4 regions of the Paenibacillus sp. MER 180 genome follow, and region 4 is predicted to be linked to each of the others. Evidence: riboswitches for the same ligand, from Rfam matches in the RefSeq annotation. Region 4 holds a riboswitch; each other region holds the start of a gene.

Region 1 (3,142 bases), on a different contig from region 4:
CATCGGATTCTCACTTTCCAGACGACGTCGGCAAATACGTGGCGGACAATACCCTTATGCTTCAGCAGCGCGGTCTAGCCGAAATTGCCACATTCCATCAACGCAAACGCATCATGCGACCGCTCGTAACTTCGACTTCTTAATAAAGAAACCGCAAAGCGAGCTGCCCTCTCTCCTATCCCATGAAAAGCAATCCCCGGCGCAACGACTGCACCGGGGATTTCATGTTTATTATTTTATTTTCTTTCGAACCGGTTCGAATAACTGCAGCCAATAAGCGTTGCTGCTTCCTGCTGGGTTGGCATTTCGTATGTGCTCCTCCAAACAGAATCTTGCCTCCGAATCAGGCTCGTAATCAGGATGCTCGTTCAATTTCTCCATCAATAATTGCCACGATCCCGTAATATCATCTGTACTCTCCATCATGGCATACACCCCGCCGGAGAACCTAGCCTCCGCCAAATGACTTGGTATATCGATATTTTCTGGAATGGAGGCATATGCACCATAACCGTAAACGTTCGATTCAACGTCAGGGAGTGGTTCTTCATTTTTTCCAAATAGCCGTGCCGTTCCTTGCAGTTCAGCTTGCACGAGCCAGTCCACTAATGATTCGATCGCTTCTTCTTCTGGTGATGCGCTTACGACAACATGGCAAGCCATTCTCATTGGTGGAAGGGTTACGAATTTGATCGATGCTGGAGAATAACTCCACTGATTACTCATCGGCATTGTCACCTCATGTTTCATATTTGAATGTAGGAACGGTTCATGACATAATTGCAGCAGCAATTGAGCCGTAATCGGTTCATTGAGGTACTTGTGCAACTGCTCCAACCATTTCTTCAATGTTAGTTCCTTCGTTATGCACTCATTCTTGTGCTCAATCATCTCGTGTGCATACTGAGTCATTACCTGATGTGCGGTTCGGAACGTCATATCCGCCAGCACCACTTTAATCTCTCTAATCCCAATATCGAACCCTCTTAACCAGGCTGTAATGCGGATTGCAAGCACGGTCTGTTCATCATACATCCTCCAGCCAGAACTGGTATCGCGTTGACTCGCAAACAACCCTTGCGACTCCCAATGGCGCAGGGTTCGGCTCGTCACACCGATTTCCTGCGATAATTTGTCGATTCCTATCATGTTGCTCATCACTATCATCAACCTCTATCACTTGACGTATCATAAGGCGCCTTATGAGGTTATTGTATCAGTTGTCGCAGCGTCAATTGCAATACGAATCTTCACTCCAAGCACTAACAAATTATCGTTTTGACCGAATGGTTCAGAAAACTAACGTTTTACAATTATCTCCATCAATGCTAAAGTAGTTCGTAAGATGAATATGACGTGAAATCCACTAGGGGAGCCGCATAGGCGGCTGAGACAAGAATTCTTGGACCCTTTGAACCTGATCCGGGTAATACCGGCGGAGGGAAGTGGAGCCGGCCTCATGGTCTTTTTGTATGGACATGATGAAGCCGCTCCATTTCGGGGCGGCTTTTTTTGGCTGCCGCGAAGTGCTCCTTGACCAGATTTCAGCATGCATTCATCATCTATCCAATCATGCGGAGGTGCTGTTCATGCTTACATTTACGGAGGAACTGAGACACGAAGCAGAGCCGATATACGATGCCATTATGGATCATCCATTCGTTCGGGGAATTGCTGAAGGTACTGTCAAGAAAGAACAGTTGATTCACTACGTAAAGCAGGATTTTGAATATTTGAATGCCTTTATTCGGATTTACGGCATTGCGATTTCCAAATGTAACAGCCGAGAGACAATGGCTCTTTTCAACGAGCAAATCTCGTTTGTGCTGAATAGCGAGATACACCCCCATCATAATTTTTGTAACGTGGCAGGCGTAACGTTCGAAGAACTGCAAGGCTACCCGCTCGCCCCTTCTGCGAGCCATTATGTGTCCCATATGCTTACCGTGGCCCACGAAGGAACCCTAGAAGATATTATTGCGGCTTTGCTGCCGTGCCCATGGACATATACGGAGATCGGACAACGTCTGCTAAAAGAAGTGAATCCAGATGAGACCCATCCGTTCTATGAGTGGATTCATTTCTATGGAGACCTCGGCGGCGGAGTTACGGACAAAATGCGCCGAATGCTGGATGAATGGGCAGAATCGCTGTCGCAAGCACGCAAGCAGCAGCTGAAGAAGCATTTTCTGACTAGCTGCCAGCTGGAATATATGTTTTGGGACATGGCTTATCAAGTAGAAGACTGGCCGGTACGCTTGGCGGAGAAGACAGAGGTGAAACAAGGATGATCGATATGCAGTTCTTCCCCCAACGTATTAAGGAACGGCGCCCCCTCATCCACAATATGACGAATATCGTCGTCGCCAACTTTACCGCTAACGGTCTGCTAGCCATTGGCGCCTCCCCTGTGATGGCTTCAGCCAAGGAAGAGGTAGCGGACATGGCCAAGGCAGCAGATGCGCTCGTATTGAACCTTGGCACGCTCGATACTGACATGATAGAAGCTATGCTAATTGCAGGACGGTCGGCGAATGTACATGGCATTCCCGTTATTCTCGATCCAGTAGGCGCAGGCGCAACGCCGTATCGGACAAAGGTGTCGGTGAAGATGCTAAAGGAATTGCGCATCTCGATTATGCGCGGCAATGCCGCGGAAATTGCCCAGCTTATGGGGGAGGCTGGCGAGATCAAGGGCGTGGATTGCGTGGAGTCTGAAAGCTCCCTTCGCTCCCCTGAAGCGTTGTTCGATCTTGCTGCGCGGGCAGCCGAACGATTCGGCACCATCGTTGCTATTTCAGGAAAAGAGGATGTTATTACGGACGGCACAACCGGCTATATCATTAATGGCGGTCATCCGATGTTGACGAACATTACAGGAAGCGGGTGCCTGCTGACATCGGTCATCGGCGCATTCGCTGCGGTAGAATCTGATTTATTGCTGGCAGGAGCCGCAGCGATGTCTTATTATGGGGGCGCAGCCGCCCATGCCTATCGAACAGCCGGCCACCGAGGTCCTGGTAGCTTCCAAACTGCATTTCTTGATGCCTTGGCAGAGACCGACCAATTCGATACAGCAGCTTCAACGATCACCCCTCGCCAAGCCTCCGCTAGAAGGAAGGTATGGCTATGATGGTCGCAC
Region 2 (3,142 bases), on a different contig from region 4:
CCGCAGCCGCTTGGGCCTAGCAGCAGAACGGTTTCCCCCTCATGCAGGGTGACATTGATGTTGGATAAGACAGGCTCGCCTTCGGTCTCGAAGGCGAGTGTCAGATCAGTGGCTTCCAGTGCAATAAGAGTTCCATGCTCGACGTCACGTTGTATATTCAATTGTGCTGGGTACTTGGAATTGAGAAGCGCTGGGCTTGCCATGTTATCGCTGCCCCTTTGCAATTGGGAAGCTTCTAAGAACTCCTGTATTGGCCAGTGCGTCCGCAATCCATTTGCCAAGCAGACCCGAGAGGAGTGCGCCACTTATACAGCGAACGACGAACATCGCGATGATGAGACCAACAGAGTAGGCCGCATAACCGCTGCGGAAATACCCCCATGCGAAGCTGAATACAGCGGATCCCACCCCAGCCAGCATGAGCACTTTGGTTGAATAATTCCGATATCTTGTAGCGGCAAATACGGCTTCGGCACCCAAACCTTGAATTAGGGCGGATACAATCAAAATAGGCCCTACGGCGTTGCCGATTAATACCTCAATCAGTCCAGCGACTGTCTCTGAGATGACCGCAGCCCCCGGTTTGCGGATAATATAGGTGGCGATGATCGATACGATAAACCAAATGCCGAAGATGACTTCATATCCCATTGGCCCCATAAAGCCAACAAGCACATTGCCTATTTGCAAGAAGAGCAGATAAATGACGGCAAACACAACAGATAATGAACTGAGAACGACGATATCTCGTAATTTCCATTGGCTGTTTCGCGAATTCATGAACATTCCTCTTTTCTTAGAACGATGATCGGATGAGTCCGTTGGGTTTGTAGCTTGCATTTTGGAAATTCTTTATCTTCAGCTGCTACCTTGTGGAAGGGCTGTTGGCTGACATCGTAGTTGTCATCACCACATGGGACTTGTCTGATTTTCTCGCCCGATTAAAGGCATGCTCAAGTGTAGCAAATACTCGCTGTGCATCTCCTTCTAAGCGGCTTGCATAATGAGCGCTCTCATCGAAAGTGCCTTCTTCCTTAGCAAGGCCAATGATCTCATAGATCGTATCCATGTAATCTGCCGTTCCGAGCGGATAGAGCGCAAAATGAGCTGCGACCTTGAGAGGAATCGCTTGATATCGTTCCGCATTCATTCGAATTTCGTCCGTACTCATGAAGGCATCTCCTTGTGTGTCGCCCGGACAGCCAACAGAGAACGTAGCATTCAGCACAACATGTTCTCCACTTGCCGCGCTATGTAAAAAAATTGACTGAACGACATCGAATACATGTTCACTGCGCCCACGAACCCAGGTGCTGACATCATCGGTATGGCACCATACCTTAGACATGTCTGTGTCTCGCAACGCTCCTAAAATAAGTTCAACAAAGCGATCGCTCATCGGATAGATGGAAAAGCGACAACCAACGATGCGGCTCGTACCGCAAGATAACTGACTCATAACTTATATCCTCCCTGACGAATCAAATTGTGGTCAGCAGACAACAAAAAAACTGCACCGTGAGTCGGTGCAGTTACGCTTGAGGATACAAGGGTATGACATGGCTTCATGCAATGACGAACATGATGAAGCCGCAGCTTATATCAATCAGTCGACTACACTTCCCCACGCTAGTATTATCTAGTTCGGGTTATAAGGGTTAACAGCGTTGCCGCTGTCTCTCAGCTTGTTACAGCACCCCTAGTGTTCGAAATTCACTATGCAGTTGTTCCATCGTTCATATGCTTGACAGCTTTCATTATACACGGGATGATCCGTTTGTAAAGGGTGTAACACCAAAAGGAATACTTCAAACTGGAGCTTAATATTGCAATGGGCTAGATCCGGGCATGCAAACGATCCGTGGTATCGAAGCCTGAAGGTGATGCCCGACATCGTGAAGGAACTCTAGTCCTCCGTAATAGTCAACGTGATTTGAAACAAGGTATGGTAACACTGATCCTGCGTTAGTTCAATCGTGCCATCATGGAGCGTTATGATTTTTTTGCAAATGGCGAGACCTAAGCCTGTACTGTCTTTAATCGGGCCATCGCCGCGGATGAATTCTTCGAAAATATGTTCCTTGATCGGCTCCTGAACGCCGATACCGTCGTCTCCGATCCACAGTATAACGTTTCCTTCTTGTCGTGCACATGAGACATAGAGCACCGTTCCCGCTGGATTATATCGCAGTGCATTGCTAATTAAGTTGGTGATGACGCGACTCATATGAATCTTGTCCATCTTGACATAGAGCGGTTCTTCCGGGATATGTGCTTCAAGCTCAAATCCCTTCTCTTCTATTTCCGGATAAAATTCCACCACGAGCTGCTGGAACCATTTCGTAACGTTCACTTTCTCTTTGCTCAATTCCGTATGCTTGTCATCCAGCTTCGCCAGTTCAAATAAATCTTTGATCAGATTGGCCATATAAGCTGACTTATCGTAAATGTATTGAATATATTTGCGGGTATCTTTGTCTTCCAGTGCCTGATTGTCCAACAGAAGCTGCGAATAACCGTAAATTGAAGTAATCGGCGTCTTCAAATCATGCGATAGATGCAGCAGCATGTTTCGCTTATTGTTCTCGGCGGCTTCCTTCTCAGCAGAAGTGCGCTGCAATCGTTCAGCCATGCCGTTAAACGCATCTTGTATTTCCGCGAATTCCTGTTCGGCTGAATAATGAAGCCGCTTCGTGTAATTGAAGTGCTCCATCTCTTTGATGCCTTCTAAGATTTGCCGCAACGGCTTTTTCACTTGTCTAACCGAATAGCGGGCGTAAAAGTAAAGCAGGATAAATAATAAAATTGCTAATAACGCAGCAAAGATCGTTGTCGCAGTTGATAATTTCAACAAGCGCTCAGGAATTTTCCACAGCAATACATAAGATTCGCCGTTCGGCCCTTTGGCTTGGTATGCATGGTAGGAGATTGCATCATCGTTGCGCTCTACATCCATCTTGGCATACATTTGACCGTCTTCGTAATGCTTGATGTCGTCCTCTTTGTTTCCTTTGACAAAAATGATTTCGCCTGACTCATTCACGATTTCGAACCAACCGCCGTACTTGTCCAGCAAATGCTCGCTAATGTTATGGAAAGGGTATCGATAAATATCCGTTCCATTAATTTTAGCAACGACCAG
Region 3 (3,142 bases), on a different contig from region 4:
ATGTGCATTGGTCCTACCTGTTTGTCATTCCGGTAATGACGATAGTCAGTCTCCCCTTCTTCTTGACCGCACTGCCGCAGGAGCCTTCTCGCAATGGACGAACAGATATCATCGGCATTGCCCTCTTGTCAGCAGGCATTATTCTATTTACCTTGTTTACTACGACATATGTCTGGTTCTATCTTGTCTGCAGTATGATTCTCGTTCTTGGGTTTGCCTTCCATATCCGCCGTATTCGCGAGCCGTTTATTGCTCCGTCCCTGTTCGCTAATCGCCCATATGTACTCGGCACGCTTGCTGGTTCCATTTTGCTAGGAACGGTAGCTGGATTTATTTCGATGGTTCCTTACTTCATGCGGGATGTACACCAACTTTCGACCGCCGTTATCGGCAGCGCGATCATTTTCCCAGGGACACTCAGCGTCATTCTGTTCGGCATACTCGGTGGAACTCTCGTTGATAAGAGAGGAACTTCATTTGTATTTGTCGCTGGAATAGGTCTCGTCACATTCAGTTTCGTCACGCTCATTGCATGGGGGAATGATTCTCCATGGTTGATGACGTTCGCCCTCGTGCTCGTGTTCGGAGGGTTGTCATTCATTAAGACAGTTATATCTGCATCCGTTGCAGAATCACTAGCACCTGACCAAGCAGGAGAAGGCATGAGCATGCTCAGCTTTGCATGCTTTATAGCTGAAGGCATCGGCATCGCTGTAGTCGGCGGTCTGCTTACACATAGTTGGCTGCTGACTTCACTGACACCTACCGTTGCCGTTGCCAATGAAGCTTCATTTCCCTTATACAGTGGCCTGATTATGCTGCTCATAGCAGTCCTTGCTTGCGGAGGGATCGTATACAGCTTGTCATTGAGACGACATTCTACAGCTTCACACGATTAACTATTAATGAGGATCAGGGTTTCTTCCTGATCCTCATTTTGTTCTATTCTCTCTCCAAATCTCCTAAACACGCTCACCACTCCTCCTCTTCTATGTTGTCCAGCGAACAATTTCAACCTCATAGACTTCTAACTTCCTCGTATCTTTTATGTTTTTTTGTAAACATTTCGTTGTCAACCTAACATGAATATTGTATGATATGAGCAATTGCATAGTCATACAAATTCGGGGGCTTGAGGAATCAAGCTGAGATTGTAGATAAGTATACCGCTACTGACCGTTAATCTGATCTGGGTAATGCCAGCGTAGAGAATCTGTATTTGTCATGTGATCATGCTCTGCTGTGATCTAGGACTCTTCTACCGTCTGGTTGCCAGACGGTTTTTTGTATGCTAACTATACAACAAAGGAGAGGGTTATGTTGCCAGAACAACAGAGAAGCAACAAATTAAAGTTCACGGATATTCTCATTACCGTGATGATCGGGGTCGTATTTGGTGTGATCTTCAAAATGTGGGAGAGCGTCTACAGTCTCGCGAAGCCGCTGTTCCCGCAAGCAGGACAATTAACATATGGCATGTGGTTTATGGCTGGCCCATTCGCGTACCTGGTCATTCGCAAGCCCGGCGTCTGCTTCCTGGCAAGTCTTGCTGCCGCTAATTTATCGGCTATTCTTGGCTCTGCTTGGGGACTGGAGACGATTGTGTATGGCTGTGTACAAGGTCTGGCAGCAGAATTGGCATTCACCATGACCGGATACCGCAAGCACAGCATCGTCATCGCAGGCATCGCTGGCATTCTGTCCGCAGTCGGCTCATTCATGATCGATCTCGGTTACGGATATGCAGATTACGAGACATGGGTGCTCGTCTTGAAGTACGGACTTCGTGTCATTAGTGCGTTCATCTTCGCTGGCGTATTTGCCGGCTTGCTCGTTCGCGCATTGGAAGCGACAGGGGTGACCAAATCCATACGTCCTGTATCCAAAGAGGATTACGCGGTACTTAATCAATAGCACGCATAATATGAATAGATAAAATTTGTGCGTACGCCACAAATTCGGAATAAGGTGGTTACACATGCAACAGGAATCTCATGCGAATTCGTCTGCATTTGTTGACCGCTTGCGCCTAACATTTCCAGGAGAGGATTCCTTGCTGTTCAAGGACCTCTCCTTCCACATTTCTATCGGCGAGAAGGTATTGCTCCTCGGGCCAAGCGGTTGCGGCAAATCAACACTGCTGCAAGTATTAAGCGGAATTATGCCCCACTCTATTGAAGTACCGATGAAATACGATCAGATTAAGATTCCTTCAAGCTGGGGCTTCGTATTCCAAGATCCGGACAGCCAGTTCTGCATGCCATATGTAGATGAAGAGCTCGCGTTTGTACTGGAAAATCTCTCGATCCCCCGTGATCAAATGCCAGCATGCATGACAGGCATACTCGAAAGAGTGGGATTGCAGTTCAACAATCTGCATACAGAAATCCATACGCTATCCCAAGGCATGAAGCAGCGGCTCGCGCTTGCGTCCGTCCTGCTGCTAGAACCAGAGGTGTTGTTCCTCGATGAGCCCACAGCGCTTCTTGATCCAGAAGGAACGAAGCAAGTCTGGGACACCGTGAAACAAGCTGCCGATTCCTCCACTATTCTAATCGTGGAGCATAAAATCGAGCATGTTATCGACATTATCAATCGTGTGGTGCTATTCGACAGCACTGGACAAATCATTGCGGACGACGAGCCGAAAAATGTATTTCTACATCATAAAGATAAGCTCATTGAATATGGCATTTGGTATCCAGGTGTATGGCAGGACTACATTCATTCAGAAGCTTACCAAGCCATATCGCAGCAACGAACGGCGAACGAATATCAACAACCTCATTGCAAGCAAGATGGCGGGCGCACTTACGCGCGTCTGCAAGCCGTGCAGCCACTGCTCTCTTTGCGTGATTTTAGCGGCTACTATGAAGAAATTCGTCGCATATCCGTCCCCAGCGTAGATATTTATCCGGGTGAATGGATTACGATTATTGGAGAGAACGGCGCTGGCAAGAGCACACTATTGTTGTCTCTTATGCAAATTCTGCGTACTACAGGCATGTATCTTATTGAGGGTCAAGAGCTGCCAGCACCAGCTCGCAAGCGATGGTTCCCGCGATTCAGAAATAGAGGAAAGCAGCCTCCAGCCGAACTCGCCTTCGTATTTCAGAATCCTGAGATGCAGTTTCTAACGGAT
Region 4 (3,142 bases):
GAAGCGAACAAGCCAGCAGCAGGCCGACAGCGGTGCCTACACAGAAACCAATGAGCGTCAATTGAACAGAAGCCCATGTATGCATAAGCAGACCGCCACCATTGCTTACGGCCTCTTGTACAATATCGAGCGGACTGGGCAGCATCCACTTCTCAATGCCTGACACCATTACTCCTGCCTGCCATATGGCGAGGAATATGATAAATGCAATGATCGGAGGACCGATCTTCGCGATTCGACGTCCACTCATGGCCGGTACTTCACCGTCAATTCATCCATCGTAATGCCGGAAGGCTTATACACAATCTTTACTTGCGACAATACATTGATGCTTCCCATCTCAATCATGGCCTTGTTCATATCCTCAATAATACGGAAGAGTTCACTAAGTTCGCCTTCCATCGTTGTCTCCAGTGGATTTACCTGATATTTCACACCCGATGCTTGAATGACTTCGATTGCACGATCTACATAGGGAATTACGTCTTCCCCATTTTTCGTCTTCGGAATGATCTGAATGCTTACTAAACTGTTCGCCATCTTGCTTCTCCTCCTCTTTCTCAATCCTCATGTAATGATCAACTTGTAACGGTCTTGGTGACGATTATCTCGTATCGATATCCTATAACGATATACACAGGTAACGATATACAGCAAAAGGGCGCATATGCGCCCATTGCCTATTCCTATAACCGTATAGGCTTATGAAGCTGGCAAGAAGTCATTCGTAAACGCCTTGTCTACATCGATGCTCTTATCCATTAATTTGTTCTCCACGAGCCAATTCATGTAATTTGCCCATACGTCACGCTTTTGCTCGCCCCAGCGAGGTGCATCGTCTTTATACTTCGGACTGAGCCATTTCTGGCTTGCGATAACCAGGTCTTTGTTCAAATCCGGCACAGCTTTAAGCAGCAGGTTGGCTGCATCTTCCGGATTGTCAATCGCATATTGATAGCCCTTGGACGTAGCACGCATGAATGCCTTAATCAATTCAGGATCTTCCTTGATCAGCTTCTCGCTTGTCGAAAGAACCGGCGTATAATAGTCGAGTTCCTTCGCATATTGATTGACGTACAGCATATCAATCGGCTCACCGCGAAGCTCTGCTTCAATACCTGTCCAAGCGTAAAAGATCCACGCGAAATCAATATCCTTCTTCACGGCTGTAAAGTAATCGGCATTGCCCATGTTGACGCTCTTCAGCTTGCTATAGTCGCCGCCGTCCTTTTCCATAATCGTGCGGATAATCATCTCCTCAACCGGAGAACCCCAGCCGCCATACGTTTTGCCTTCAAAGTCCTTAGGTGACTTGATGTTCTTGTCCTTCGGCGCGGCAAAGCCTGATGTATTATGCTGAATGATCGCACCAATCGACACGATCGGAACATTTTGTTGTCGAGCCATCGTAATACTTTCCTGAACACTAACACCGAATTGCGCTTCTCCCGATGCGATCATCGCATCTGATGCGCCAGTACTCGGCTGCAATATCTCGACATTCAGACCTTCTTCCTCATAGTAGCCCTTCTCCTTGGCTACATACAAGCCGGTATGATTCGTATTTGGCGTCCAATCAAGCACAATCTTAACATCGCGCTTCTCCTTCGCTTTATCCGTTCCTTGCTCCTGTGCCGTGTTCCCCTCTGTCTGGCTCCCTTGTCCTGCTTCCTGACCCTTGCCGCCGCAAGCAGCGAGCGCAAATGTCATCATGATAACGAGCGCCAGCATCAACCCTCGTGTAAAGCGTGTCCGTTGCATATGATGAATCCCCCTTCTCTTCCTTCCCTCACTAGTGGAGAGCCGATCATGAATTTAGAAAGTGCTTCGATAACGCCTGCCGCATTCACCAGTTGGACGATCCGCTCGATCGTATATGTATGGATGAGCAAGTTCCCGTCCCGCCGTCCTGCAACACGATTCAGATCCACAAAAAAAAGCGCCCCCTCTGGGACGCTTTGTGTGCCGTTCTACGCGTATATGCGAATGTGCATCATACGATGAATCACGTCAATAAGGTCATCCGGCATTCGTTCATCCGTACAGCAATTATGTCCATTCTGCCCAAAGCAGCGCACATTCATGCAGAGCATGACGAATAAGCAAGCAACCTAATTATAACAATAATGACGCGGTTCAACGTCTTTCCTACGCTGGCATTACCCAGATCAGGTGTAAGGGTCGGTATCTTAATGGGATACAATCTCAGCCGGCCAAATTCCAGCACCCCTAGCGTGCATATGCAGTTATCGAAGCTACCATATTACACGGGTAATTATAGTCCTCATCCATCAGAAAGTCCAGTGACAAACAGAAATTGCAAAGTGTCCGCTGATCATTGGGGCAATGCTTATATCTCCCATCAACTTCGTTATTCGTATGCTTTATGACAGCAGATTGCTCATATTCACTAGATTCCTGTCGAAAAAAGTTCCATGTGAAACAAGGGACAATCTTCCATTTTAACTCAAAATAATTACCTCATTGATTTCTTGGCGTAGAGGATGTCTGTATGATACGATCGCCAAAATCGTGATTGCATTCGGCCTGCTGCTTGGCTGCTTCGTGCTGCTGTGGCTGGAGCATTCCCTGCCTCATATGGATTTGGAGAATCCGAATCAACGAATTCGCATCAATATCGAACAGAAATCATTCCTTATCATTGCGGCCATCACCCTTGATTGACGGACTGGTTCTAGGCATAATGCTTCTAGACAAAATGCTTCTAGACAATGGTGACCATACTAGAGTACATATACAAAAGACCCCAACACCATATCGGTATCGGGGTCTTCTTTATATAATGAAGTTAGAGCCGCTTTACTAAGTCAACCAATGTGCGCTCCCTACTTCGCTTGCTGCCCTTCCACATCTCCACGAACAGGGAAGCTTCTAGCCCAATATAGAACTGGTGTCGACAACACCGAGATGATGAGCTTAATGACATAAGTAGTAATAAAGATTTGGAACCATACATCCCAAGGCACCATGCCAGCAAACGCAATCGTACAAAATACGAGCGAATCCGCCATTTGGCTAATTCCTGTACTACCATTGCTTCGAATCCACAATTGGCCTGCCTTCGGGTATCGTTCCTTCACCCAACTAAAGAGCTTCACATCTAAGAACTGACTGACGAAAT

Evidence for each region. A riboswitch is a leader RNA that binds a small molecule or an ion and turns the genes downstream of it on or off. The one in region 4 is predicted to bind thiamine pyrophosphate.
Region 1: it holds a riboswitch for thiamine pyrophosphate, as region 4 does, so the genes downstream of both, tenA (thiaminase II) here and M3661_RS00905 (hypothetical protein) in region 4, are expected to answer to the same signal.
Region 2: it holds a riboswitch for thiamine pyrophosphate, as region 4 does, so the genes downstream of both, M3661_RS07480 (Ykof family thiamine-binding protein) here and M3661_RS00905 (hypothetical protein) in region 4, are expected to answer to the same signal.
Region 3: it holds a riboswitch for thiamine pyrophosphate, as region 4 does, so the genes downstream of both, M3661_RS10115 (ECF transporter S component) here and M3661_RS00905 (hypothetical protein) in region 4, are expected to answer to the same signal.

The regions. Positions count from the first base shown of each region.
Region 1 covers NZ_JAMAVT010000016.1:79,837-82,978, forward strand. The annotation lists gene M3661_RS22855 (histidinol phosphate phosphatase domain-containing protein) at 1-143, shown strand, start outside; gene M3661_RS22860 (MerR family transcriptional regulator) at 232-1,158, opposite strand; TPP riboswitch at 1,359-1,461, shown strand; gene tenA (thiaminase II) at 1,590-2,291, shown strand; gene thiM (hydroxyethylthiazole kinase) at 2,288-3,133, shown strand; gene thiD (bifunctional hydroxymethylpyrimidine kinase/phosphomethylpyrimidine kinase) at 3,133-3,142, shown strand, end outside.
Region 2 covers NZ_JAMAVT010000004.1:33,302-36,443, reverse strand. The annotation lists gene M3661_RS07490 (ABC transporter ATP-binding protein) at 1-203, opposite strand, end outside; gene M3661_RS07485 (ECF transporter S component) at 205-780, opposite strand; gene M3661_RS07480 (Ykof family thiamine-binding protein) at 866-1,459, opposite strand; TPP riboswitch at 1,605-1,711, opposite strand; gene M3661_RS07475 (HAMP domain-containing sensor histidine kinase) at 1,907-3,142, opposite strand, start outside.
Region 3 covers NZ_JAMAVT010000005.1:161,283-164,424, forward strand. The annotation lists gene M3661_RS10110 (MFS transporter) at 1-899, shown strand, start outside; TPP riboswitch at 1,115-1,228, shown strand; gene M3661_RS10115 (ECF transporter S component) at 1,318-1,914, shown strand; gene M3661_RS10120 (ABC transporter ATP-binding protein) at 1,979-3,142, shown strand, end outside.
Region 4 covers NZ_JAMAVT010000001.1:223,713-226,854, forward strand. The annotation lists gene M3661_RS00890 (ABC transporter permease) at 1-250, opposite strand, end outside; gene M3661_RS00895 (thiamine-binding protein) at 247-540, opposite strand; gene M3661_RS00900 (ABC transporter substrate-binding protein) at 703-1,761, opposite strand; gene M3661_RS00905 (hypothetical protein) at 1,731-1,931, opposite strand; TPP riboswitch at 2,128-2,241, opposite strand; gene M3661_RS00910 (hypothetical protein) at 2,533-2,685, shown strand; gene M3661_RS00915 (queuosine precursor transporter) at 2,847-3,142, opposite strand, start outside.